DNA from 2 places in the Rothia sp. HMSC062H08 genome. Region 1 is predicted to be linked to the other one. Evidence: predicted binding sites of a transcription regulator. Region 1 holds the regulator's gene; the other holds the start of a gene.
The links. The regulator HspR, encoded in region 1, represses chaperone genes until heat shock. The targets are predictions, from matches to a motif close to AAGTTGAGTCNNNNNGACTCAACTT.

Region 1 (12,328 bases):
GAAATTATGCGCCTCCTGACCAGCAGGCAGCATAGCGAATCGCGCCCGGCGCATCTCGCCCGAGTCAGCATCCTCAACAGCGAAGGCTGGCGGGCTCTTCACGAAAGACACCTCGCAGAAATCTGCAACGCCCATAAAGGACGCGCCATAGAACTCCGCGCCTGCCTCAAATGCCGCATCACGGAACCCAGCGAGCCCCTCAAACGTAGCCCGGCTAAAGTGCGCATCCCCGTAGAAGGTTGCCGCGTTAAACCCGGCATGCCCCTCAAAGACCGCCTCACGGAACTCCGCAACTCCCGCAAAATCCGTCCTGAAGAAGCTTGCATTACCGCCAAAAGACGACCTAAAGAACCCAGCGTTCCCTTCAAAGGAAGCACCGCTAAAGCCCGCATCCGCCGTAAATGCAGCATCGCGGAAGTCAGCGTGCCCTCCAAAAGAAGCCTCGCGGAAGTCAGCATTAGCATTGAATGCCACCCAGCGGAAGAATGCATCACCAGCAAAGCGCGCGTTACTAAAGTCCGCCGTTCCCATGAAAGTTACGTCGCTAAAACGCGCATCCTGGTCAAAGACCGCCCGGGTAAAGTTTGCATCGCCCACAAAAGCTGTCCCGCTGAAATCTGAACCGTTGCAGAACCTCGCCGCAGAGAAATCGGCGTTCTCAAGAGTCAGACCGTCGAGAGGGTAGAAGACGACCGCCCGGCTGAAATCGAACTCAAAGCCGCTCCACGCGCCGGGAACAACAGCCACCTCGCCCTTCTCATTTTCAGCAAGGGTGCTGCTACGCTTACTCATCTCAACGAAGACGCTGCGGCGAACATCCTGCTCACCACGAAAAGCCGCCAGATCCGTAGCGAAATCACCCGCATAGTTAGCGGGCGGCGTATCGGATTCAAAAGCTTCTGCCTTGAACGCCCGCGAGAACGGCGAACGAACATAAGCGCAGAGGGCATTGACGATGACCTGCCCCTCCTTCTGCCGCGCCTCAACGCTGAGCTGCTCGTCAGCGAGCCACTCATCCACCAGACCCGCAAGAGTGCTGATGGCGCTCGCACGGACTGCCGGATTCGGATACGCCAGATGCTCAACTGCCTTGCTGTAACGGGTACGGCGCTCGGCATGCACCCGCTGGGGGTGTTCCAGCTTTTTCTGGGCGTTCATGCGGTGGAACTCCCCAAGAAAGAGAACACCCAGCAGGGTGCCGGTGATGAAGAAAATGAACGGCTGAACCTCAAAATAGGCGATGTCAGTGTCAAAGGCGAAAGGCATAAAACCCGCCGCGACAATGCCCAAGAGAGCGATAGCCCAAACCCAGGTGCGGAAGCTAGACAGCTTCCCCTTGAGATTGCCGAACTGCGCGGCGAGCGGGAAAAACAGAATGACGACTGCGCAAGCTATCAGCCAAACCCACGCGGTGCTGGGGGCCAGATGCATGTGGTTCTCCTGTCATCGTTGAAAGGGGCGGGTCATACTCAGCATAAGGTAAAGCTGCTGGGCTTGGGTGGTTTCTGGTCAAAAGCAATAACCCCGCCAGCGCTGGATGCACGGGCGGGGTCTGTGTGCGGGAGCTTCCCCGACGGCGGGGGAGTGCTAGGTTTTACTGTGCGGGCTCACTGAAGCGGGTGTACTCCTGCTTCTCCTCGTCCCAGGAATCCGGGTCGTACAGCACCGCACCGAGAGGCAGAACGAACGTTCTATTATGAAGCTCTGCCTCGCCGCAGCTGAAACCGTGCGGGCTCTCCGGGCGCGCCTCGAACAGGTAATCCTGCGGATCCGCCTGCGCAGAGAACCGTGCCCTCTGCAGCCGCCTATCCAAAGCCTCAAAGGACGGCTTAACATACATGAAGCTAGTCTGCCTGAAATCTGCCCGCTGACCGAACGTCGCATCCGCGAAGTAGGCGCCCTCAAAGCTCGCCCCGTTGAAGCTCACCTCCCGCGCGAACGTCGCCTTGTAGAAGCCGACATGCGCCGTGAACGTCGCCCTACTAAAGTCGGCATCCTGCGCGAAGGCCGCGTTATCGAAGTTCGCTCGCTGCGGGAAGTCCATCTCATAGCGCGTCCTCGGAAGCGCAATAAAAGACGCCCGGCTGAACGTGGCGTCGCCGTCGAACCGCGCCCCACCAAAATCCTCGTACTGCGTGAAGGTCGCCCCGCTAAAGTCCGCCGCGCTCGCAAAGCGTACGTTGCTGAACATTGCGGACTGCTTGGTGACTACACCGGCAAAGCGCGCGACCCCGCCGAACAGCGACTTGGAGAACACCGCCGGGCGGTTGAAGACCGACGCGGCGAAGTGCGCTTCATCGTGGAACGTGGAGGCAGTGAATATTGCCTTTCCCTTAAAGGTGACCGCCGCGAAGCTGGCTATGCCTGCGGTGTTCAAGCGCGAGAAGTTGGCATCGGACTCGAAGGAGGCTACCGCGAAGTCAGCCACAGCTGAAAAGACCGCATCTGAGAAATCAGCCTCGCCGGTGAAGGTTACGGTTCCGAAGCTTGCCACGTCCGCAAAATGCGCCCCGCTGAAAGTTGCCGCGCCTGCGAAGTGTGCGGCGCTGAAGCCCACCCAGTCGTTGAAGTTCGCGCCGTGGAAGGATACGTCAGCGGTGAACTGTGCCGCCGAGAAGCTGGTGTCACCGTGGAAGGTTGAACCAGAGAAATCCGCTTGTCCGTAGAAGGTTGCGGAGGCGAAGTCGGCGTTCTGAAAGTGCAGCTGCCGCAACGGGTAGAAGATGGGCGCACCACCAAAGTCGAAGCGCAGGTCAGCCCACATTGGTGATATTTGCGGCACCGCGTGCTTGCCTTCTCCGGTGCTCTTCTCGTTGCTCCCTGCGACTGCGGCGAGGCGGCGGCTGAGCCCCATGAAGACGGTGCGGCGCACCAGCTGCTCTTCGCGTAGTGACTCCTGATCGCGCGTAAAGTCGCCTTCGTACCTTTCGGATGCCTCGTCTGATTCTAGGACAAGCCGTTTCTGCGCGAGGGGGTAGGGCGTGCGGATGCATTCGGTTAGCGCGTCGATGATGGTCTGGGCTTCTTCGCGGCGTACTTGCGTGGGGAGAGAGGCGTCGGTGAGCCATCCGTCCGCGAGGTTTACGAGCGTGAATACCGCGCCGAGGCGTACGGCGGGTTGTCCGTCGAGGAATTGTTCGAGAGCGTGCGTGTAGCGTTTGCGCCGCCCAGCCGGCTGGTTGCGTGCCGGGGTGTTTTTGCGTTGCCGTAGCGCGGTGAAGAGTTTGTTGAGGTTCATGGGGGTGTGCCCTTCCTGCTCCGGTGCTGGCTTATATCCAGCATAGGGGAGGACCCCGCCCCTGCGCGCTTTCCCCTTTAGATTAGAACCTGAATATCTCAATAAAAAGATTAGCCCTGCCACACAGAGTGTGGCAGGGCTAATCTTTTTATGCCGGTCCGGCTATTGGGTTATCTGGGTCATTATCAAATAAATATGACCCAATCGGAATTTTATATGCTTTTAACTTATTATTTCGAGGGTCTCTGAGTTTTTTCCTTCTGCAAGGAATCGAATTCTGGGAAGTTGTGAACCGATGACTTGAATGGACTGTAAATTTTGCATCTTTAAAATCAGGTGACGAATTCTTGAAAAGAATATTTTCAAAATTTGATTCTTCGTAAAAAACTGTCCTGATAAAATCTGCCCCATCATTGAATTCAATATTCTCAAAATGTAATTTTCCTTCGAACTTTGCATCGGAGAATTCCGCTTTTTCTTTGTATTTAGGGCTAGTGATTTTATTGAGTGCAAAAGAATTATTGGGATTTTGGATGAAGGATGTATCACCTGTAAACGTTGAGTTGTAGAAGGATACCTCTTTAAAGAAATATAAATCTATAAATTTATTGATACCGCAAAAATGGACATCGGAAAAATCTGCATCTTCATCAAATCTAGATTCATAAAAACAAGTTTCTTGCTGATTTATTGATGTGGAGCTGCCAAGAATAGCCCCCTTGAAATAAGACTTATCATCAAAGGATACGTTTTTAAACTTGGTATTCATCCAGACAGCAAGCCCGGAAAAAATGGCTTCACCCTGAAAATTTGTTTTATTGTAAAATTCTACAGACTTTAGGAAAATTGCATCGTTGAACTTTGCTTTGCGGTGAAAAACGGTTTTCTCAAAGTGTACATCTGTTTGAAATTCGGTGTTAATGAACAGGGAGTCTTCGTGGAAATCCACTTGTTTAAAGTAAATCTTGTGGGAATTATTGTTTGAGTAGGAATGTATATATGAAAAATTCGCAGTTTTTTTGAAATGAGTATTTGTAAATTTCGCATCACTCATAAAAGTTTCGTTAAAAGATTCTATCTTTTTGGTGCTAAAATCTGCAATTCCTTCAAAAAGGACTTTATTAAATGAAATTTCTTTATGGAACTGTACGTCGTTGAAGGTGGCTTGTGCTCCGAAAACAGTTTTTATGTCGCTTTGGGCAGAGAAGTCAGCTGATTCATTAAAGGTTACTTCGGTAAATTTTGCTTCTTGGGAGAAATGTGTACCGTTGAAGGTGGCCTTTCCGTCAAAGGTTGTTTTTGCGTTATCTCGAGTAGAGAAGTCTGCTACTTCAATAAAGGTCAGCTCATCAAAATGTGTTTCGCTGCTGAAATTAGCTCCGTTGAAAGACGCCTTGCCGACAAAGGTGGTTTTTGCATCCTTTTGGCTGGAGAAGTCAGCTTTTCCGTTGAAGGTTACTTCGTTGAAATCTACGTCTTTGATAAAGGTCGATCCTCTGAAATCTGCATTACTGTAGAATTTGGCGGATGTGAAAACACCTTTCTCAATTTTGAGGTTATTGAGGGGGTAGAAAATTGGTGCCCTGGTGAAATCGAAATTGAATTTACTCCAAATGCCAGGGGTGGTGGTTAAATTTTCGTTTTCAAAAGTGACTTTACTGAAGCGGTCACTCATCTCAGAGAAAATAAGACGACGAACCTCGGACTCATTTTTAAGTGTATCCTGGTCTGTGAAGTTTAGGGCTCCTATGTTCTTAAGGTTTTCTTCTGTATATTCCCCGGGCATGGTGCGTACATATTTGCAAAGAATATTTATGATTGTTTGAGCTTCTTTCTTTGCCTTCTTTTTTAGCTTCTTCAATTCTTCCTTATCGTTGCTGAGGTCTTTGTAATCTAACCAGGCATCGGCAAGTTTGGCTAGTTTAGGTACAGCTGCATAAGCAGCCCTCACATTGCTGCTGTTAAGCTCCGCAACAGCTTTATCGAAACGGTCGTTGTAGGAATCATGGAGCTGGCGAATATGGTCTCGAGCATCTTTTTATTTTTGCATATTCATCTGCTCTTTTTCAAGTTCACTCTTTTGATGCGTTATATAGTAGCCGAATATTGCAATAATGCCACCAGTAATAGTGAGCAATGCGGTTGTCAACAGTGCGCTATTGTCGATAAGTTTTGCGATATTCATAATCATTGGAATAAAGATTGCAAGCATTCCACCAAAAGCGACAATAGTTGTAAAAAATTGCGGCTGACTATTGTTGAATGATTTTATGATAGCTAATCTTTTGTTATATGCCTTGCGGGCAATATTAGTGATATAGAAAATAGTTAAAATGGATAGGGATAATCTAATGATGTCAATCCAAAAAGAATCCCAATGTGGAAAGGCGAGAAAATGAACAATGGTAATTATGCAGATTAGTATGGGAAGTATATAATCCTTCCCTGCTTGTGGTTTTAATATTGATGATAAGACATCTAATGGGCTATCTGGTGTATCGGAAGCGATATCTTTCGTTTGGTGGTATTTGTGCTCCGGGGTGTAGTCCTCTGGCATGAGATTCTCCTGTCTACTTTGAGAGGATATGGTCGTAACCAGCATACGGCAGGCGGGTACTCTCAAGCCACAGGTGAAGGTTAGGGAATTGCGCGTCGGACAAGCAGAGATACCTCCATAAAGTGAGCGATGGTGCTTGCAAACAGACCCTCTCTATATAAGGGGAGCGAATCTCTGATGTCTCGCTGCGATGCCTCACAGTGGGTGCTCGTACTTGAGACGCCTGCACGAAGCGCACCCCTAGCAGCACTGCCAGGGGCCTAGCCTCCAGCCCTAAAAATCACCCAGTGCGCCCTATGTAGGGTGCCCTCATGCCACCTTCCGGCACCTCTCGCACCCCAATTTTTCGGTTTTTCACCCCTTTTTTAAAGATTTTTAAAAATTTTTTCGCACCGAGTGCCCGTCGGTGTCTGCCGTGCGCTGAACCGTCTCGTCGCACCCTCGCCTGGGCCGAAAACCCCGGAATCCCGCGGCAAAACGCCCCGTCCGCGTCCCATTCGTGCCTCGTCGCCGCCCCAAAATCCCCCGCAAAACACCCCTCCAGAGCCCCGAAAACCCCACCCCTCACGCCCCTCCGCATAAAAAAATTGAGTAAAGTTCGCTCAACTCTATTGACACCCCCTCCGAGAGAGTGCATACTTGAGTACATGAGGCTCAAGGAGCCGCGCAGACCACCCCACGCGGGGCGGCACGCGTAGCACCGACCGCCTCCAAAACTTTCAAACTATCCCGCCTCGCATTAGAAGAAGCGGGGCACTAACACCTAAGGAGTGAATAAACATATGGCACGTGCAGTAGGTATTGACCTCGGTACCACCAACTCGGTCGTAGCAGCACTGGAAGGTGGCGACCCGGTCGTCATCGCTAACGCAGAGGGTACCCGCACCACCCCCTCCGTCGTCGCATTCTCCAAGGACGGCGAGGTTCTGGTCGGTAGCGTCGCAAAGCGTCAGGCAGTGACCAACGTCGACCGCACCATCTCCTCCGTCAAGCGCCACATGGGCACCGACTGGACCACCGAGATTGACGGCAAGAAGTACACCCCGCAGGAAATCTCCGCTCGTATCCTCATGAAGCTGAAGGGTGACGCAGAGGCATTCCTGAACGACAAGGTCACCGACGCTGTCATCACCGTCCCGGCATACTTCAACGACGCTGAGCGTCAGGCAACCAAGGAAGCCGGCGAGATTGCAGGCCTGAACGTCCTGCGTATCGTCAACGAGCCCACCGCCGCAGCACTCGCATACGGCCTGGACAAGGGTAAGGAAGACGAGCTCATCCTGGTCTTCGACCTCGGTGGCGGTACCTTCGACGTCTCCCTGCTGGAAGTCGGCAAGGACGACGACGGCTTCTCCACCATTCAGGTTCGCGCAACCAGCGGTGACAACCGCCTCGGTGGTGACGACTGGGACCACCGCGTCGTCGAGTGGCTGCTCGCACAGGTGAAGGCAAACACCGGTGCTGACCTGTCCAAGGACAAGATTGCTCTGCAGCGTCTGCAGGAGGCAGCTGAGCAGGCTAAGAAGGAGCTGTCCAGCGCTTCTAGCACCAACATCTCCCTGCAGTACCTGTCCGTGACCCCCGAGGGCCCCATCCACCTGGATGAGAAGCTGACCCGCGCAAAGTTCGAGGAACTGACCCGCGACCTGCTCGAGCGCACCAAGAAGCCCGTGCTCGACGTAATCAAGGAAGCTGGCGTGTCCATCTCTGAGATTTCTGAGGTCATCCTGGTTGGTGGCTCCACCCGTATGCCCGCTGTTGCTGAGCTCGTCAAGGAGCTCACCGGCCGCGAGCCCAACAAGGGCGTGAACCCCGACGAGGTCGTGGCAATGGGTGCAGCACTGCAGGCAGGCGTGCTGAAGGGCGACCGTAAGGACGTTCTGCTGATCGACGTCACCCCCCTCTCCCTCGGTATCGAGACCAAGGGCGGCGTGATGACCAAGCTGATCGAGCGCAACACCGCAATCCCGACCAAGCGTTCCGAGACCTTCACCACCGCAGAGGACAACCAGCCCTCCGTGACCATTCAGGTCTTCCAGGGTGAGCGTGAGTTCACTCGCGACAACAAGAACCTGGGTACCTTCGAGCTGACCGGCATTGCCCCCGCACCCCGTGGCGTGCCCCAGATTGAGGTCACCTTCGACATTGACGCAAACGGCATCGTGCACGTCTCCGCAAAGGACAAGGGCACCGGCGCTGAGCAGTCCATGACCATCACCGGCGGTACCTCCCTCTCCAAGGACGACATCGACCGCATGGTCAAGGACGCAGAGGCACACGCTGAGCAGGATAAGGCACGCCGCGAGGCTGCTGACACCCGCAACGCAGCTGAGTCCGTCGCATACTCCGTCGAGAAGCTCCTGAAGGAGAACGGCGACAAGCTGCCCGAGGACGTCAAGACCTCCGTTCAGGGCGATGTCGACGAGCTGAAGAAGGCACTCGAGGGCGACGACGACGCAGCAGTGAAGTCCGCATTCGAGAAGCTGCAGGCATCCCAGTCCAAGCTGGGCGAGGCACTCTACGCAGCAGCTCAGGCTGAGGCATCCGAGTCCAAGCCCGCCGCTGATGAGGACGTTGTCGACGCCGAGGTTATCGACGAAGACGAGAAGAAGTAATCATGGCTGAGCAGGAAAACACCACCCCCGACCCGCTGGAGGAGGCATTCAACGCCCCCGCAGCGGAAGGCCACCCCGAAGCTGAATCGGTCGAAAGCCCCGAGGAAGCTGCGGAAGCCGTCGAGGCTGAGCTCCAGGACGCCGTAGAAGCAGAATCTGCTGATGCGGCACTCGCCGCGGAGCGTCTGGACTCCCTGCTTCGCCTGCAGGCCGAGTTCACTAACTTCAAGAACCGCACCGCCCGCGAAAAGGAGCAGCTGCGAAACTTCGTAATCGGTGACCTGGTCGGCGCACTGCTGCCGGTGCTCGACGATATCGACGCCGCACGTAAGCACGGCGACCTGCAGGAAGGCCCCTTCGCCTCCATCGCTACCAAGCTCGAAGAGCTGCTCGGCAAGCAGGGCGTGGAGCGTTTCGGTGAAGTAGGCGACGCCTTCGACCCGAATATCCACGAAGCTGTTCTGCAGCAGCCCACCGACGAGGTGGCTGAGGATCATGTCTCCATGGTTCTGCGTTACGGCTACCGCGTGAACGACCGTGTGGTTCGTACCGCGCAGGTGGCTGTGGCTGTCGCACCGTAAGGTGGTCGGCTCAGCATTGGCTGAATAACTAACGACGGGCGGGTGCTCTCCCTGGTGGGGGAGTGCCCGCCCTGTTGTTTGCCTGGGCTGCTGGCTTGGACTGTTCGCCCGGTGCGCCTGTTCTGCCGGGGTTGTTATACCCGGTGTGTTGGCGCGGGTTTTGGCGAGCTGTGGTGGCGGTTAAAGGCTTGTAGGGGCGCTATTTTTTGGGCTCAGCCCTTTCAAAATTGAGTCAAGTAGACTAAACTTTTATATAGAGTATTAAGACAAGCACGCGGTGCCCCTGCAAGCCGTCCCGTAACCGAGGAGGGCGGCGCATCACCGCAGAAGGAGAAACACAACATGGCAAGTGAAAACTGGCTAACCGACGACTTCTATAAGGCACTGGGTGTCAGCGAAGACACAAGCGAAAGCGACATCAAGAAGGCGTACCGCAAGCTCTCCCGCAAGTACCACCCGGACCTGAACCCCGGCGACGCCGCAGCAGAGAAGAAGTTCAAGGAAATCTCGGAAGCATACGACGTGCTCTCCGATAAGAAGCAGCGCGAAGAGTACGACCAGATTCGCCGCTACGGCGCATCTGGTATGGGCGGCTTCGGCGGAGGTGGCTTTGGCGGTGGAAGCTACACCGGCTACCCCGGCGCGGACGCATTCGGCGGCTTCAGCAACGGCGGCGCAGGCATCAACATTGACGACCTGCTCGGCGGCCTCTTCGGCGGTAGCGCCGGCGGCTCCCGACGCTCCGCAGGCTTCACCAGCGCCGACTTCGGCGGCATGGGTGGCGGCGGTTTCGGCGGCGCACAGCACACAGCACCCGAAGAAAGCACCACCAGCACCCGCATCAGCCTCGCCCAGGCATACACCGGCGCAACCGTGACCGTGTTCCTGCCGGACGGCTCCCACACCGAGGCACGCATCCCCGCAGGTATCAAGGACGGCCAGAAGGTCCGCCTGCGCGGCAAAGGCCTGCGCGGCGGCGACCTGAAGGTCACCGTGCGCGTCTCCGATGACTCCGTGTACTCGCGCGAGGGCAACAACCTGGTTATGCGTGCACCCGTCACCCTCGCTGAGGCCGTCGACGGCGCCGTCATTGAGGTGCCCCTGCCCGACGCATCCACCGTGAAGCTGCGCCTGGCACCCGGCCAGGTCGGCCGCCGACTGCGCGCTAAGGGCCGCGGCTTCAAGGCTAAGGGCGGCGACGGCGACCTGCTGGTCATCCCGGAGATTGTTCTGCCCACTGAGCTGAGCGCAGAGGCGCAGGAAGCGTTCGATAAGTTCGTAAAACTGGCACCGCAGGAGAACCCGCGTAAGGATCTGTTGAAGAAGGCGAAGTAAACCATGGCATCTCGAGAATCATCATCTAAGTCCCGTAGCGGCAAGCCGTTGCACAGCGTGGACCTGCCGGTTTTCGTGATTTCTGTGGCGGCTGAGCTGGCGGGCATGCACCCGCAGACCCTGCGCCAGTACGACCGCATCGGCCTGGTCCAGCCTTCGCGTGCGCCCGGTAAGGCGCGCCGCTATTCGCAGCGTGACGTGAACCGTCTGCAGCAGATTCAGCAGCTCTCTCAGGAGGGCGTCTCCCTGGAGGGTATTCGCCGCATTATTGAGCTGGAGTCCCTCGTGGAGGAGCAGCAGGAGCAGATTGCGGCGTTGCAGCGTCAGGTTGAGGACGCGAAGGTGAAGCTGGGCATGGCGGAACGCGTGTTCGCCGCAGGTACCAGTGGCGATGTGGTGCATATTGCCCGCGGTACCCGCCCGGCGCCTCGTCAGCGTTCTTCGGCTGTGGTGCTGTACCGTCAGCGTCACCAGCCTGCTACGGCGGATGACGCGAAGTCGCCGCGCTAAACCGGCTACACTTGGATAAACGGCACGGCTGATTAGCTCATCTGCGCTAGTCAGCTGCTCATATAGGCTTGTGCGTCTTCGTGTATACGCCGCGTGAGGGAGGTTGACTTCCTCCTCCTTGCGAACAAAGAGGACTCCTGCCAGCCGCATACCCTACAGGTATGCGGCTCTCGGTGGGTTAACAGCGTCAACAGCAACAGCACCCGCAAGCAGGCGTCTTACGTCCCTCTTCTGTTCGTTTAAACTCTCCGCAAGTCCTGCGGCGAGCATAATATTCACACACGCATTAGCATCTCGATCTAAGCGCATACCACACTTGGTACACGCCCATTCACGGATATTCAGCGGCTTTCTACCGCCCGGCTCACCACACACAGAACACAGCTGCGACGTGGGGGCAAACCGGTCAGCAAAGACCACCATGCGATGACGTTCATCAGCCTTCTCTTCTATCAGACGGCGTAATAAACCCCATGAGGCATCCAATACCGACTTACCTAAACGGGTACGCGACAGACCAGCCACATTCAGGTTCTCCAGGGCGATGACTTGGTTCTCGTCCACCACCTTGTTTGCTACCTGATGCGCGTAATGGCTCCTTGTATTGCGTACCTTGGCGTGAGCTTTGGCTAGGCGGATGCGTTGCTTTTCGTAGCGGTTGCTACCGCGCTTTTTACGGGAGAGCTGACGTTGAAGCGTAGCAAGACGTGCCGCTGCCTTCTTTAAAGGGCGGGGGTTCTCAAAGAACACCCGTTCACCCTCAGAATTGACAGCTACGGCCAGGCGATTCAGGCCTAGGTCAACACCGACAGCGTATGCAGAAGGCTCCGGTATCTGAATATTTTCAGCAGGCACATCCACAACAAATGAGACATAGTACTTCCCATCCGGCTCACGAATGAGTGTGACTGAGGATGGCTCAGCAGGTAGAGGGCGTGACAGCACGAACCGCACATTTCCAATTTTGGCCAAGCGCACAAAACCGACTCGATGAGTTGTTTCATGCACTATAAACCCGGAGTTCTTCGTAAACCTTGCTGACTGGCGGTGACTGCGCTTTTTAAAGCGCGGTGCATGAGCGCCGCGTTTACCTTTGCGCTGGCCAGTGACAGTAGCAAAAAAAGCCTTATAGGCTTTATCCAAGTCACGTAAGGCTTGTTGTAGGGGTACGGAGGAGACCTCACTCAGCCAGAATCGTTCCTCGGTTTTCTTTAACGCAGTCAGGCGTGCGGACAGTTCAGCGGCTGAAGGTTTAGTGCCGGTGAGCCGGTAGGTCTCTAGTGCGTGGGCTAAAGCGTCGTTGTAGGTTACGCGCACGCATCCAAAGAGTCGGGCAATAGGTTCGACCTGGCCCGGTTTTGGGTATGCGCGGTATCGGTAACGCTTCAACATAACATCTCCATTATATACTTGGTGTCATGGCAGATAATGCAGACATTCGCACTGGAAGACAAGCTATCTGGGATCTTCATGTCCAGTTGGTGTTTGTAAC
Region 2 (12,328 bases), on a different contig from region 1:
GTGGTTCCCGTTCCGGCTATGGTTCCGGCGGCTACTCGGGTGGTTACAGCTCGGGCGGGTACAGTTCCGGTGGCTCGCGCGGCTCATACGACCCCTACGAGTCTCGCCCCGCACGCCGCTCCGAGCCGTCCACCGCGGATATTAACGGCTCGGCAAGCTACGGGCTGGCGGCGGCCACCTCGAAGGTGACGAACCGTTCCCGCGTGCACCAGAGCAAGGAAATCCCGACTCTGGCGGTCGGCGATACCGTGCGCCACACCAAGTTCGGTGAGGGCCGCGTGCTCGCCGTTGAGGGTAGCGGCGATAAGACCGTGGCAAAGGTCCGTTTCGGTTCGGAAGAGAAGCGCCTGCTGCTGCGTTACGCGCCGCTGGAGAAGGTGAGCTAACGCGTCAGGCGTGCGAACCTGACAACGCCGATGGAGGGGCGGGTACCTGAGGTTCCCGCCCCTCTTTTGTGCGCCGTACCGGGCGTGTTGTCCGCCTGCTGAGAAGGGGACTGGGGCTTTGCAGAGCACGGCGGTAAACGCCGCATTTTCGCCGGTATTTCGCGGCGGATGGGGGAGCGCGAGTTTGGGTTAGTTACCCGGTGCACAGCCTTTGGGTAGAATGTACCCAAAATATTTGTGAGCTGAGTCGCTAAAATCTCAGATTTAGGGTTCCGTGAGTGCGAGCTCACGCCGAATCCGATAGAGTAGAGACGAGAGAAATTCCCCGCGTCAATGATGCGTGTGCGCCGGGTGCGAGAGACACCTATCGCACGTACCGGACACACAGGGGAACCTCCTCTAATGACCAAGCCGAGTGCACCAGTACTCGGCACCACTTCGAAGAAGAAGGACACCTGTGGACCTTTTCGAATACCAGGCGCGCGAGCTCTTCGCAAAGCACGGTGTACCCGTGCTCAAGGGCATTGTTGCGACCACCCCTGAAGAAGCAAAGGCAGCAGCTGAGGAAATTGGCGGCCTGACCGTCATTAAGGCTCAGGTTAAGACCGGCGGCCGCGGTAAGGCTGGCGGCGTTAAGCTCGCAAAGTCCCCCGAAGAAGCTTACGAGCACGCTAAGGCAATTCTCGGCATGGACATCAAGGGCCACACCGTTCACCGCGTGCTGGTCGCTGACGGCGCAGACATCGCCGAAGAATACTACTTCTCCCTCCTGCTGGACCGCGCAAACCGCTCCTACCTGGCAATGTGCTCGGTAGAAGGCGGTATGGAAATTGAGCAGCTCGCTGCTGAGCGCCCCGAGGCACTGGCAAAGATCGAGGTTGACCCGCTGGTTGGCCTGGACCAGGCTAAGGCTGAGGAAATTGCTAAGGCAGCAGGTTTCTCCGCAGAACTGCAGGAGAAGGTTGTTCCCGTTCTCGTCAAGCTGGGCGAAGTCTACACCAAGGAAGACGCAACCCTGGTTGAGGTTAACCCCCTCGTTCTGACCCCCGAGGGCACCATCCTCGCCCTGGACGGCAAGGTCTCCCTGGACGACAACGCAGAATTCCGCCAGCCCGAGCACGAGGCTCTCGTGGACAAGTCCGCTGAGAACCCGCTGGAAGCTAAGGCAAAGCAGTTCGACCTGAACTACGTGAAGCTGGACGGCGAGGTCGGCATCGTTGGTAACGGTGCAGGTCTGGTTATGTCCACCCTGGACGTCGTTGCATACGCTGGTGAGAACCACGGCAACGTCAAGCCCGCAAACTTCCTTGATATTGGTGGCGGCGCGTCCGCTGAGGTTATGGCTGCTGGTCTGGAAATCATTCTGGGCGACGAGCAGGTCAAGAGCGTTTTCGTGAACGTCTTCGGCGGCATCACCGCATGTGACGCAGTGGCAGACGGCATTGTGAAGGCTCTGGAGATTCTGGGCGACGCAGCAACCAAGCCCCTGGTTGTGCGCCTGGACGGCAACAACGTTGCTGAGGGTCGCCGTATCCTCTCCGAGGCGAACCACCCGCTGGTTGTTCTGGCTGAGACCATGGACTCCGGCGCTGACAAGGCAGCAGAGCTCGCTCACAAGGCGTAATCGCCAGCAAAGGATTTCAAGGAAGTAATATGTCTATCTTTGTGAACAAGGACTCCAAGGTCATCGTTCAGGGCATCACCGGTGGTGAGGGTACCAAGCACACCGCACGCATGCTCGCAGCAGGCACCAACATTGTGGGCGGCGTGAACGCTCGCAAGGCTGGCACCACCGTCACCCACAAGGCGAAGGACGGCTCCGACATCGAGCTGAACGTGTTCGGTTCCGTAGCTGAGGCTATGGAGAAGACCGGCGCGAACGTCTCCATCGTCTTCGTTCCCCCGGCCTTCACCAAGGCAGCAGTTCTCGAGGCTATCGAGGCTAAGATTGGCCTCGTCGTCGTCATCACCGAGGGCGTTCCGGTTCAGGACTCCGCAGAGTTCTGGGCAGCTGCTAAGGCATCCGTGGACGAGAACGGCAAGCAGATCACCCGCATCATTGGCCCCAACTGCCCCGGCATCATCTCCCCCGAGGAGTGCCTGGTCGGCATTATCCCGGCGAACATCACCGGCAAAGGCAAGATCGGTCTGGTCTCCAAGTCCGGTACCCTGACCTACCAGCTGATGTACGAACTGTCTGACATTGGTTTCACCACCGCTATTGGTATTGGTGGCGACCCCATCATCGGCACCACCCACATCGACGCTCTGGAAGCTTTCGAAGCTGACCCCGAGACCGAAGCAATCGTCATGATTGGTGAGATCGGTGGTGACGCTGAGGAGCGTGCTGCAGAGTACATCAAGGCAAACGTGACCAAGCCCGTCGTTGGTTACATTGCAGGCTTCACCGCTCCTGAGGGTAAGACCATGGGCCACGCAGGCGCTATTGTCTCCGGTTCCTCCGGTACCGCTCAGGCGAAGAAGGAAGCTCTGGAAGCAGCAGGCGTGAAGGTCGGTAAGACCCCCTCCGAGGCTGCAAACCTGATGCGCGAAATCTTCGCAGCGAAGTAAACAGCATAAAATTGCGGCAGATGCCGGTAGTCCATGAGGCTACCGGCATCTGCGCTTTTAACGCCCCTCTAGCGCTAGCAAATATTGCACTAGAAAGTAAGATTGTGCACATGGTGCCGCAAAAAGATGTAAGTATGACCAGAACCTTTGTATACTGGAGGGCGTTGAGCCTAGTCAGAATCATTTTCTGGGCGGCTCCAAGAAACACCACCACTCACAGGAGATCACCACACTCATGACCCAGCCCATCTCTCGCCGCACCATCGCCAAGGCAGGCGTCTGGTCTGCACCCGTCGTCGCAGCCTCCGCAGCAGTGCCCGCCTACGCAGCATCCAAGGAAACCCCCGGCGTACAGTACGGCGTGTACGTCAGCGTGCAGAACAACGGCGGCTACGTCGGCTACGCATCCTCCAACAACACCGGCACCATCAACCCGGCAACCCCCGAGGCACACTTCACCGCCTCCGGCACCCCCGACTCCGACATCAACTGGGACGACGCAACCTCCAAGCCCAAGAGCGCAACCTACGTCAACGGTGAAGGTAAGTTCACCCCCGTCACCAACTCCCAGACCGGCGCAAACGGCGCGTACATGTCCTCCAGCGGCTTCTGGTGGTCCGTACCGACCAAGGACACCGCAACCGGCACCGGCTACATCCCCGGCAGCAGCGTCACCCTCGCAGCTGGCGCAACCTTCGTGACCGAGGTTGAGTACACCGTCGCCGCCAGCGCACAGTCGCTCCTTAAGTTCGGTAAGATCAACGGCCAGGCATGGGCCCCCTCCGGTCGCAAGCTGACCGGTAAGACCACCGAACTGGTAGCCTCCGCAGGCCAGGCAAAGTACCTGTCCGTCGCACAGACCGCTGGCACCTGGACCGCAGAAGTACCGACCATCACCCAGAACTCCGACGGCACCTACACCTTCAAGGGTCGTATCGTCTACACCACCAGCAAGGCGTACACCATGAAGCAGTCCGGCACCAAGTACTACAGCCAGACTAACTTCATGCCGGCGCAGCTGCGCTTCCCGGCAAACGACGGCTGGGTTTCGTACAAGCAGACGTCCAGCGTGCAGGTCGCTAACCTGACCTACTCCGGCAACGGCGCGACCGGTTCTGAGAGCGTTTCCGGTCAGGCCACCACCGCGGAGATTCACCCGTAATAGGGCTCAGCCCGTAGTAGGGTAACCCCTTGCGCGGGGTCAGAGCGTATAGAAAACCCCCGGCGGATACACTGAATGTATCCACCGGGGGATTTCTGCATCTGTATAGTTCTCAAATGCTTGAAAACGAATTCCAGAGCGGCTATATACACTTGTTGAGAGCTTATTGGGGGGTGTTGTAACTAGCCGACCGTCGTGCCGAACGCCAGACCCAGCAGATAGGTCACGAACGCCGCACCAAAACCAATTAGAATCTGGCGAATACCGCGCTTGAGCGGGGAAGCACCTGAAAGCAGACCCACCACGCCGCCGGTGAAGCCCAGCGCCGCACCCACAAACAGCAGAGATAGCACCATCGCGAACACGCCCGAAAAACCGAAAATATAGGGCAGAATCGGAACCAATGCACCCGAAGCAAAGAACGCGAACGACGCTGCGGCGGCACCAATATCGGTACCCAAAGCCACGTTCTCCTCACGATCCTCACCCTCGCGGTGAGACAGCGACGGATCGCAGTCACAATCCATGTAGCCGAAACGCTCCATCGCACGGTGATGCGCTGCGTCCGGCTCCATACCGCGCGCACGGTAAATCAGCTCCAGCTCGTTCGAGTCCAAATCCAAATCGTGTGCAACACGCAGGGTCACCTGGGTCGGCTGGGATGCATCCAATAGCTCACGCTGAGAGCGCACCGACACGAACTCACCCGCCGCCATCGACAGCGCACCCGCCAGCAGACCCGCAATACCCGAGAGCAGAACCATCGAGCTGGATGCGCCCGAGGCGGTAATGCCCATAGTCAACGCCAGGTTCGACACCAAACCGTCGTTAGCGCCAAAGACTGCCGCACGGAAATTACCCGAAAGCTTCTCCCTGCCACTGGTCGCCAGGGCACGGATAATTTCCTCGTGAATCGCCTCGTCGGCCGCCATTTCCTCGGTGGCGTCCGGATCCTCAGCGTAGGGGGAGCGGGACTCGGCGCGCTGAGCCATCGCCAGAATGAATACCGAACCGAAGTTCTTCGCCAAGAACTGCAGCACCAGAGACTGCATGGACGGGCGCACGTGAACATCCGCGTGTTCGCCGAGCATGTCACGCCAATGCTGCTGGTGACGCTTCTCTGCCTCCGCCACCTGCAGCAGAATTTCGCGGTCGGTACCCTCGGCACGCTTCGCCAGGTAGCGATAGATGCGCGCCTCGGATTCCTCGTCGGCCAGGTAACGGCGCCAACGCTTAATCTGCGCCGGGGTCGGGTCGGTAACTGCCCGGTGGCGTGCCGGCTCGTTCTGGAGCATCTCGGTTTCAGCGCCGTGCTCGTAGGGTGCGTGCGTACTCATAAATCCCTTCCGCGGATGCGGTGCGTGCGGGGTGTCTGGCCCCGCGCGCGCTGATAATGCGTTCAAATCTGTGTTGGCCAGTGAACCACTGTAAAGCACTTGGAATCGGAAATCTAGGACGGCTCCACCGGGTGTTGAAGTTCGCCCCAACGTACTTTTGGGAGCCCCCGCGTCGAGGAATCTTTCCTGGTCGAAGCGCCGGAACGATGCGGTTGGTAGGCTACAGGAAAGAGGGGTAGATAGCGCGACGCGGGTGTGCAAACGGGCGGGCGTCCCCACACAGCGTGTGGGAACGCCCGCCCGAAGGTAAGCATCTATTCCGGCTATGGGCCGGGAGCGCTCAGCTGGCCGGTAGCGGCCGGGATGAATTTAGCGATTATCGCCAGCTTTACTCGGAGATCTCGCCTGCGCTGTTCTCCAGGAACGCGCGGATGAACCACTGGAACTTCTCCAGCTCGGCGGTCTGACCAATCAGCAGGTCCTCGGTGACGGGGTCGGACTCGCCAGCGAACGCAATCGCCTTGCGGTGGGCTTCAATCACGCGGGTGTACACGTCGTTCAGGGCGTGCAGGTGGTCGGCAACGCGTGCGCGGCCGACGGGGTAGTCCTCGACGGTGCGCTGTGCGACCAGTGCGCCAGCCAGGCCGTTGGGGGTTGCGCCCAGGGTTGCCATACGCTCTGCGATGGCGTCGACGAACTCGCGGACGGTGTCGACCTGGGGGTCAATCATTTCGTGAACGGCGATGAAGCCGGGGCCGGTCACGTTCCAGTGAGCGTGCTTCAGCAGCAGGTGCAGGTCGTTCAGGTCGTGCAGACGTGCCTGGAGAACCTCGGAAATGCCCTTGCCTTCTTCGAGGGTCAGGCCGGGTGCGGTGTAGTTTGCGAATGCCATGATGGTCTCCTTCATGTTGCTGTGATGCTTGCGGTTCGGTGGGGGTTGACGCCCCGCCGAATCGTTATTATGAGTAAACCATTTTAGGAGACCACTGTCAAGATTATTTTGAGTAATTCGTAATAAATCGTCACATGATGGGGTGTAGTGGAATCCTACTGGTTCACTAGCGCGCGAACCGCCTCCAGGGTCAGCTCCTCATGCTTGAGGCGCGCGGTGCCCAGCTCTGCCGGAACCTCCAGCTCGCCCGGTACAACAATGACGCGCATACCCGCCGCGGTCGCACTGCGCACGCCCGAAGGGGAATCCTCGAGAGCCACGCACTGAGTCGGGTCAACACCCAGACGTTCCGCCGCCAAAAGATAGGGCTGCGGGTCCGGCTTGGGGTTAGTGGTCTCATCGTTGCCAATAACCACCGAGAACGTGCCCACGGGTGCCGCATTCGCGGTGCGGCGAGCCACGGAGGTGGTCGCATTCGTGACGACTGCCGCCGGAATCTGCGCATCGTGAACCTCCAAGAGGAAACGCTCAATGCCGGGCAGAAATTCGACCGGCTGGTGTGCCAGGGCCTCGCGCACCTTTGCCACCAGTCGATCGTTAATCTCCTCGTCCGGCAGGTTCACGCCGCGCTCACGCAGGCGATCCAGGGTGAACTGCATGGATAGGCCCAGGCAGTCGAGGGTGTCCTGCTCAGTCCAGGTGCCGCCAAATTCTGCGGCGAGAGCAACCTTTGCGGCAGCCCATACGGGTTCAGTATCGACGAGGGTTCCGTCGTGGTCGAAGAGAATGGCGGCGGGGAAGGTGTTCGTAGTCGTCATGTCATTAAGCCTACCGGTTTATTTCTGGGGTGAGCGTAGGGTAACGTCCCCAATCGTCACCAAAAAATCTGTGCCTGCGTTCTGGGGGTTCTTGGCGATAGTGAGTAGCGCATCGGCGACGTCTTCACGGGCAATCGTGGGGATGCCCGGAGTTCGCTCGACGCTCGCCATATCAAATACCTTCACTCCGCCCTTACCGGGCTGATCGGTCAGCCTGCCCGGATGCGCACGCGAAATATACGGCTGATATTCGGCGACCAGGGCGTCCGCCTTAACCTTGTCGGTAAAAATGCCGCGCATGATGACCTTGCACACCAGGCGCATGGGGAGGGACGCGGTCCGTACCGTATTGCCGACACCGTAGGCACTCATCAGAACGCAATGCTTTACGCCTGCGCCCGTGACCGCCTGCATGATGAGCGGCAGGCGCTCCTGTAGGAACGTACCGTGAAGGAACTCTCGCACCGTGGCCTTCTGTCCCAGGGTGCTCACCATGACGTCCTGCCCGGCGGATGCTGCGGCGAGCCGTTCGGCATCGTCCAGGGTACCGGGGGTGATGGTGAGGTTCTGGTGTGCTCCCAGTAGTGTGTGCGCCTTATCGGGGTTGCGCACGTAGGCGGTGACGGTGTGCCCGCCCTCGAGGGCTTTGTGGGTGAAGAGGCGGCCGGTGCGGCCGGTTGCGCCTAGAACCAGTATTTTCATGTGGGGTCCCTAATCTTTAGCTGTTATGGGAACCTGCAAGCGCCCAATCCGGTCAGTATAGCAATGCGGCTTCGACTGGGGCTTTGACAGGGAGTTTTGGCGGGGGCTTTTGTTTGGGGGTCAGGGGGTGTGAGGTGGGGCGAAAAATACGAAAATTTTTTTGCAGGAGGCTTGCGAAACATAGTTGAGTGGAGTAGACTCAAGTTGTGTAATGCAGGGGCGCATAGGATAAGCCCCTCGAAACACGAAAGGAACATCATGGACAACAAGTTCACCACCAAGAGTCAAGAAGTCATCTCGGCGGCAAATACTAATGCTCAAACCGCCGGCAACCCCACTATTGAAACCGCACACATCCTCAAGGCCCTCATGGACCAGCGCGAAGGCGTCGCCGTAGCAGTCCTCAAGGCTGCAGGCCTGGATGTGGACGCTATCTCCGAGGCGGCATCCGCTGAAATCAAGAAGCTGCCGAAGGCATCCGGTGCCTCCGTGCAGAACGCCTCCCTCAGCCGTGCCGCGCTCTCCGCTCTGCAGGCGGCACAGACCCGCGCCCAGGGATTCGGAGATACCTACGTTTCTACCGAAATGATTCTGCTGGGCATTGCCAGCGGAACCGATAGCACCGCTGAAGCAATGCACAAGCTCGGCGCTACCGCAGAGCTCATCGCACAGACCATCCCCAACGTCCGAGGAGACCGCACCGTGGACACCCCCGACCCCGAGGGCACCTTCCAGGCTCTCGAAAAGTACGGCACCGACCTGACCGCCATTGCCCGCGCAGGCAAGCTTGACCCGGTCATCGGCCGCGACTCTGAGATTCGCCGCGTCGTGCAGGTGCTCTCCCGCCGAACCAAGAACAACCCCGTTCTGATTGGTGAGCCCGGCGTCGGTAAGACCGCCGTCGTGGAAGGCCTGGCACAGCGCATGGTTTCCGGCGACGTGCCCGAATCCCTGCGCGGCAAGACCCTCATCAGCCTGGACCTGGGCTCCATGGTTGCAGGCGCAAAGTACCGCGGTGAATTCGAGGAGCGCCTGAAGGCAGTCCTCGAAGAAATCAAGAAGTCCGAGGGCCAGATTGTGACCTTCATCGACGAGATTCACACCGTTGTCGGTGCTGGCGCATCCGAAGGCTCCATGGACGCAGGCAACATGCTCAAGCCCATGCTTGCTCGTGGCGAGTTGCGCCTGATTGGTGCCACCACCCTCGACGAGTACCGCGAGAACATCGAGAAGGACCCCGCCCTGGAGCGCCGCTTCCAGCAGGTGTACGTGGGCGAGCCCAGCGTAGATGACACCATCGGTATTCTGCGTGGCCTGAAGGAACGCTACGAGGCACACCACAAGGTGCAGATCGCTGACTCCGCGCTGGTTGCCGCTGCAACCCTGTCCAACCGTTACATTCCCTCCCGTCAGCTGCCTGACAAGGCAATTGACCTGATTGACGAGGCAGCATCCCGCCTGCGCATGGAAATTGACTCCGCACCGGAGGAAATCGACCAGTTGCGCCGCGCCGTGGACCGCCTCACCATGGAGGAACTGGCACTTGCCGACGAGACCGATCCCGCATCGGTTGAGCGTCTGGAAGCACTGCGCAAGGACATGGCTGACAAGAAGGAACAGCTCGATGCCCTCAACGCCCGTTGGGAAGCCGAGAAGGCTAGCCTGAACCGTGTGGGTGACATCAAGACCCAGATTGACGAGCTGCGTTCCCGCGCAGAGGTTGCACAGCGCGAGGGTAACCTTGCTGAGGCATCCCGCCTGCTCTACGGCGAGATTCCCGCAAAGCAGGCTGAGCTGGAAGAAGCACAGCGCGCCGAGGACACCGCCAAGAACGAGTCCATGGTCTCCGAAGAGGTCACCGCGGACGATATTGCCGAGGTGATTTCCTCCTGGACCGGTATTCCCGCAGGCCGCATGATGCAGGGTGAATCCGAGAAGCTGCTCGAAATGGAGAAGCGCATCGGTGCCCGCCTCATTGGCCAGGAAGCCGCAGTAGTCGCTGTCTCTGACGCTGTGCGCCGCGCCCGCGCCGGCATCTCCGACCCGAACCGCCCGATTGGTTCCTTCCTGTTCCTGGGCCCGACCGGTGTCGGTAAGACCGAGCTGGCTAAGGCACTGGCTGAGTTCCAGTTCGATGACGAGCGTGCCCTGGTACGCATCGACATGAGCGAGTACTCCGAGAAGCACACCGTGTCCCGCCTGGTCGGTGCCCCTCCCGGATACGTTGGCCACGAAGAGGGCGGTCAGCTGACCGAGGCTGTACGCCGTCGCCCCTACTCGGTGGTCCTGCTCGACGAGGTCGAGAAGGCACACCCCGAGGTCTTCGACATCCTGCTGCAGGTACTCGATGACGGCCGCCTGACCGACGGCCAGGGCCGCACCGTGGACTTCCGCAACGTCATCCTGATCCTGACCTCGAACCTCGGTTCACAGTACCTGGTCAACCAGGACCTGCCCTTCGAGGAGCGCTCCGAGAAGGCGCTGGAGGTTGTTCACCAGGCATTCCGCCCCGAGTTCCTCAACCGACTGGACGACATCATCATGTTCCAGCCCCTGTCGGCTGAGAACCTGGGCCAGATCGTGGGTCTGCAGATCAAGAGCATGGCTAAGCGTCTGGAGGACCGCCGCCTGACCCTGAACGTGACTGAGGCAGCCCTCGAGTGGTTGGGTAAGACCGGCTACGACCCGGCATTCGGTGCCCGCCCGCTGCGCCGCCTGGTTCAGCGCGAGATTGGCGACCGCCTGGCTCGCGGCATCCTCTCCGGCGCTATTCACGACGGTGACACCGTGACCGTGGATGTGAACCCGGACGTTGCCAGCGACGGCCTGTCGGTGACCTCCGAGCGTGAGCAGCAGGCTGAGAACTAAGCTCAATCGGCTGGCTGGGCGGACTTAGCCCGTGGCTGAGTTTGCACATTCGAAACCATACGAAATAGGCTGTGGGGTACCCTCGAAAGGGGTGCCCCACAGCCGTTTAACGCACTAGAACCGCGCTGACCGCACTAGTACACAGAGAATTGAGGAGAAGAATGGACCGCTGGACTGACCACCAGAACTTCGCCGCCGCCGGTGAGCAGCGCGAAGAAATCGCCTCCGTGCACCGTGCAGCAATCCGCTCGATTCAGCGCGTTGTCTCTGAGAACGCCACCCCGCACGACGAAGAATACGCCTCCGCGGGTATTGCCGAGCTACTCAAGGCGGGTAAGGTTCTCGTGCTCACCGGCGCGGGAGTAAGCACCGAATCCGGCATCCCCAACTACCGCGGACCCGGCGGTTCCCTGCACGACCACCGCCCCATGACCTACCAGGAATTCCGCTACGATGACGCCGCCCGCCAACGCTACTGGGCGCGCTCCTACGTGGGTTGGCGCCGCATGCGCCGCGCCGAACCGAACCGTGCCCACTATGCGCTCGCCGAGCTGGAGCAGCTGGGTGCCGTGAGCGGCGTGATTACGCAGAACGTGGATGGGCTGCACGCCCGTGCTGGAAGCTCCCGTCTGCTGGCGCTGCACGGCGACCTCTCTCGTATTGTGTGCCTGGACTGCGGGCAGGACGAGAGTCGCGAAAGCCTGGATACACGCCTGGATGCTGCGAACCTCGGCTACCTGGCGCGCCTTGAAGACGAAGAGCTGCGCGTGAACCCTGATGGCGATGTGGAGTTGGACGACCGCTATATCCGCGATTTTCAGATGGTGCCCTGCCTTGGCTGTGGTTCGACCCGCCTCAAGCCGGATGTGGTGTACTTTGGTGAGTCCGTGCCCGCCGAACGTAAGGCACGCAAGGACGCCATGCTCGCTGAATGTTCGGCGCTGCTGGTGGTGGGCTCCTCGGTGGCGGTTATGAGCAGCTACAAGATTGTGTTGGAGGCTCTGCGTGCCGGCAAGCCGGTCGCTGTCATCAATGGCGGCCCCGGTCGTGCGGATGCGAAGGCTACCTACCTGTGGCGCAGCGGCGTGGGTGAGGCGCTGGAACTCATGCTCGACGCCGTTGACGTTTAAGGTTGCCGGAGTCGTTGCAGAGGTCTAGGCTGCGCTGTTTTCCAGTGAATGCTGTTTCTCTAGCGAATTTTGCCGCGCGTGCACTGACCTGTAGATGACCCGCTGTTAACTGCACGAAAGTGCTATTTTGTGTTGCAAGTCATTGCAAATAGCCCCTGGACAGGCGGATATACCCACCGTGCGGGGATAAAATGATGGGATGGACATTCGACACACTATCACTCGCTTCGGTGCCACCGCCCTGATCGGTTGCGGTCTGGCGGTCACCGCAATCCCCGCAACTTTCGCTCAGAACGGTGAAGAGTCCGTCACCTACGTCTACTCCGACAAGGCAACCTCCCACATTTCTGAGGTCTGGTACAAGGGCGAAACCCTGAAGATTACCGGCGAAGGCTTCCTGACCCAGGACGGCACCTCCGGCTCCACCATCGCCATCAAGCTGAACAAGGGCTCCGTCAAGAT

Region 2: clpB (ATP-dependent chaperone ClpB) is a predicted target of HspR. The motif match lies at 8,050-8,074, and genes of this name have one in related genera.

Annotation. Positions count from the first base shown of each region.
Region 1 covers NZ_KV802666.1:72,287-84,614, reverse strand. Annotated here, with positions in the region: gene HMPREF2765_RS04550 (pentapeptide repeat-containing protein) at 1-1,431, opposite strand, end outside; gene HMPREF2765_RS04545 (pentapeptide repeat-containing protein) at 1,595-3,238, opposite strand; gene HMPREF2765_RS04540 (pentapeptide repeat-containing protein) at 3,387-5,189, opposite strand; gene HMPREF2765_RS04535 (hypothetical protein) at 5,277-5,795, opposite strand; gene dnaK (molecular chaperone DnaK) at 6,578-8,410, shown strand; gene HMPREF2765_RS04525 (nucleotide exchange factor GrpE) at 8,413-8,991, shown strand; gene HMPREF2765_RS04520 (DnaJ domain-containing protein) at 9,334-10,326, shown strand; gene HMPREF2765_RS04515 (heat shock protein transcriptional repressor HspR) at 10,330-10,836, shown strand; gene HMPREF2765_RS04510 (RNA-guided endonuclease InsQ/TnpB family protein) at 10,990-12,228, opposite strand; gene tnpA (IS200/IS605 family transposase) at 12,255-12,328, shown strand, end outside.
Region 2 covers NZ_KV802656.1:9,900-22,227, reverse strand. Annotated here, with positions in the region: gene HMPREF2765_RS02055 (UvrD-helicase domain-containing protein) at 1-386, shown strand, start outside; gene sucC (ADP-forming succinate--CoA ligase subunit beta) at 844-2,010, shown strand; gene sucD (succinate--CoA ligase subunit alpha) at 2,040-2,957, shown strand; gene HMPREF2765_RS02040 (hypothetical protein) at 3,193-4,119, shown strand; gene HMPREF2765_RS02035 (VIT1/CCC1 transporter family protein) at 4,302-5,456, opposite strand; gene dps (DNA starvation/stationary phase protection protein Dps) at 5,845-6,348, opposite strand; gene HMPREF2765_RS02025 (HAD family hydrolase) at 6,504-7,166, opposite strand; gene HMPREF2765_RS02020 (NAD(P)-dependent oxidoreductase) at 7,185-7,868, opposite strand; gene clpB (ATP-dependent chaperone ClpB) at 8,127-10,736, shown strand; gene HMPREF2765_RS02010 (Sir2 family NAD-dependent protein deacetylase) at 10,898-11,866, shown strand; gene HMPREF2765_RS02005 (excalibur calcium-binding domain-containing protein) at 12,066-12,328, shown strand, end outside.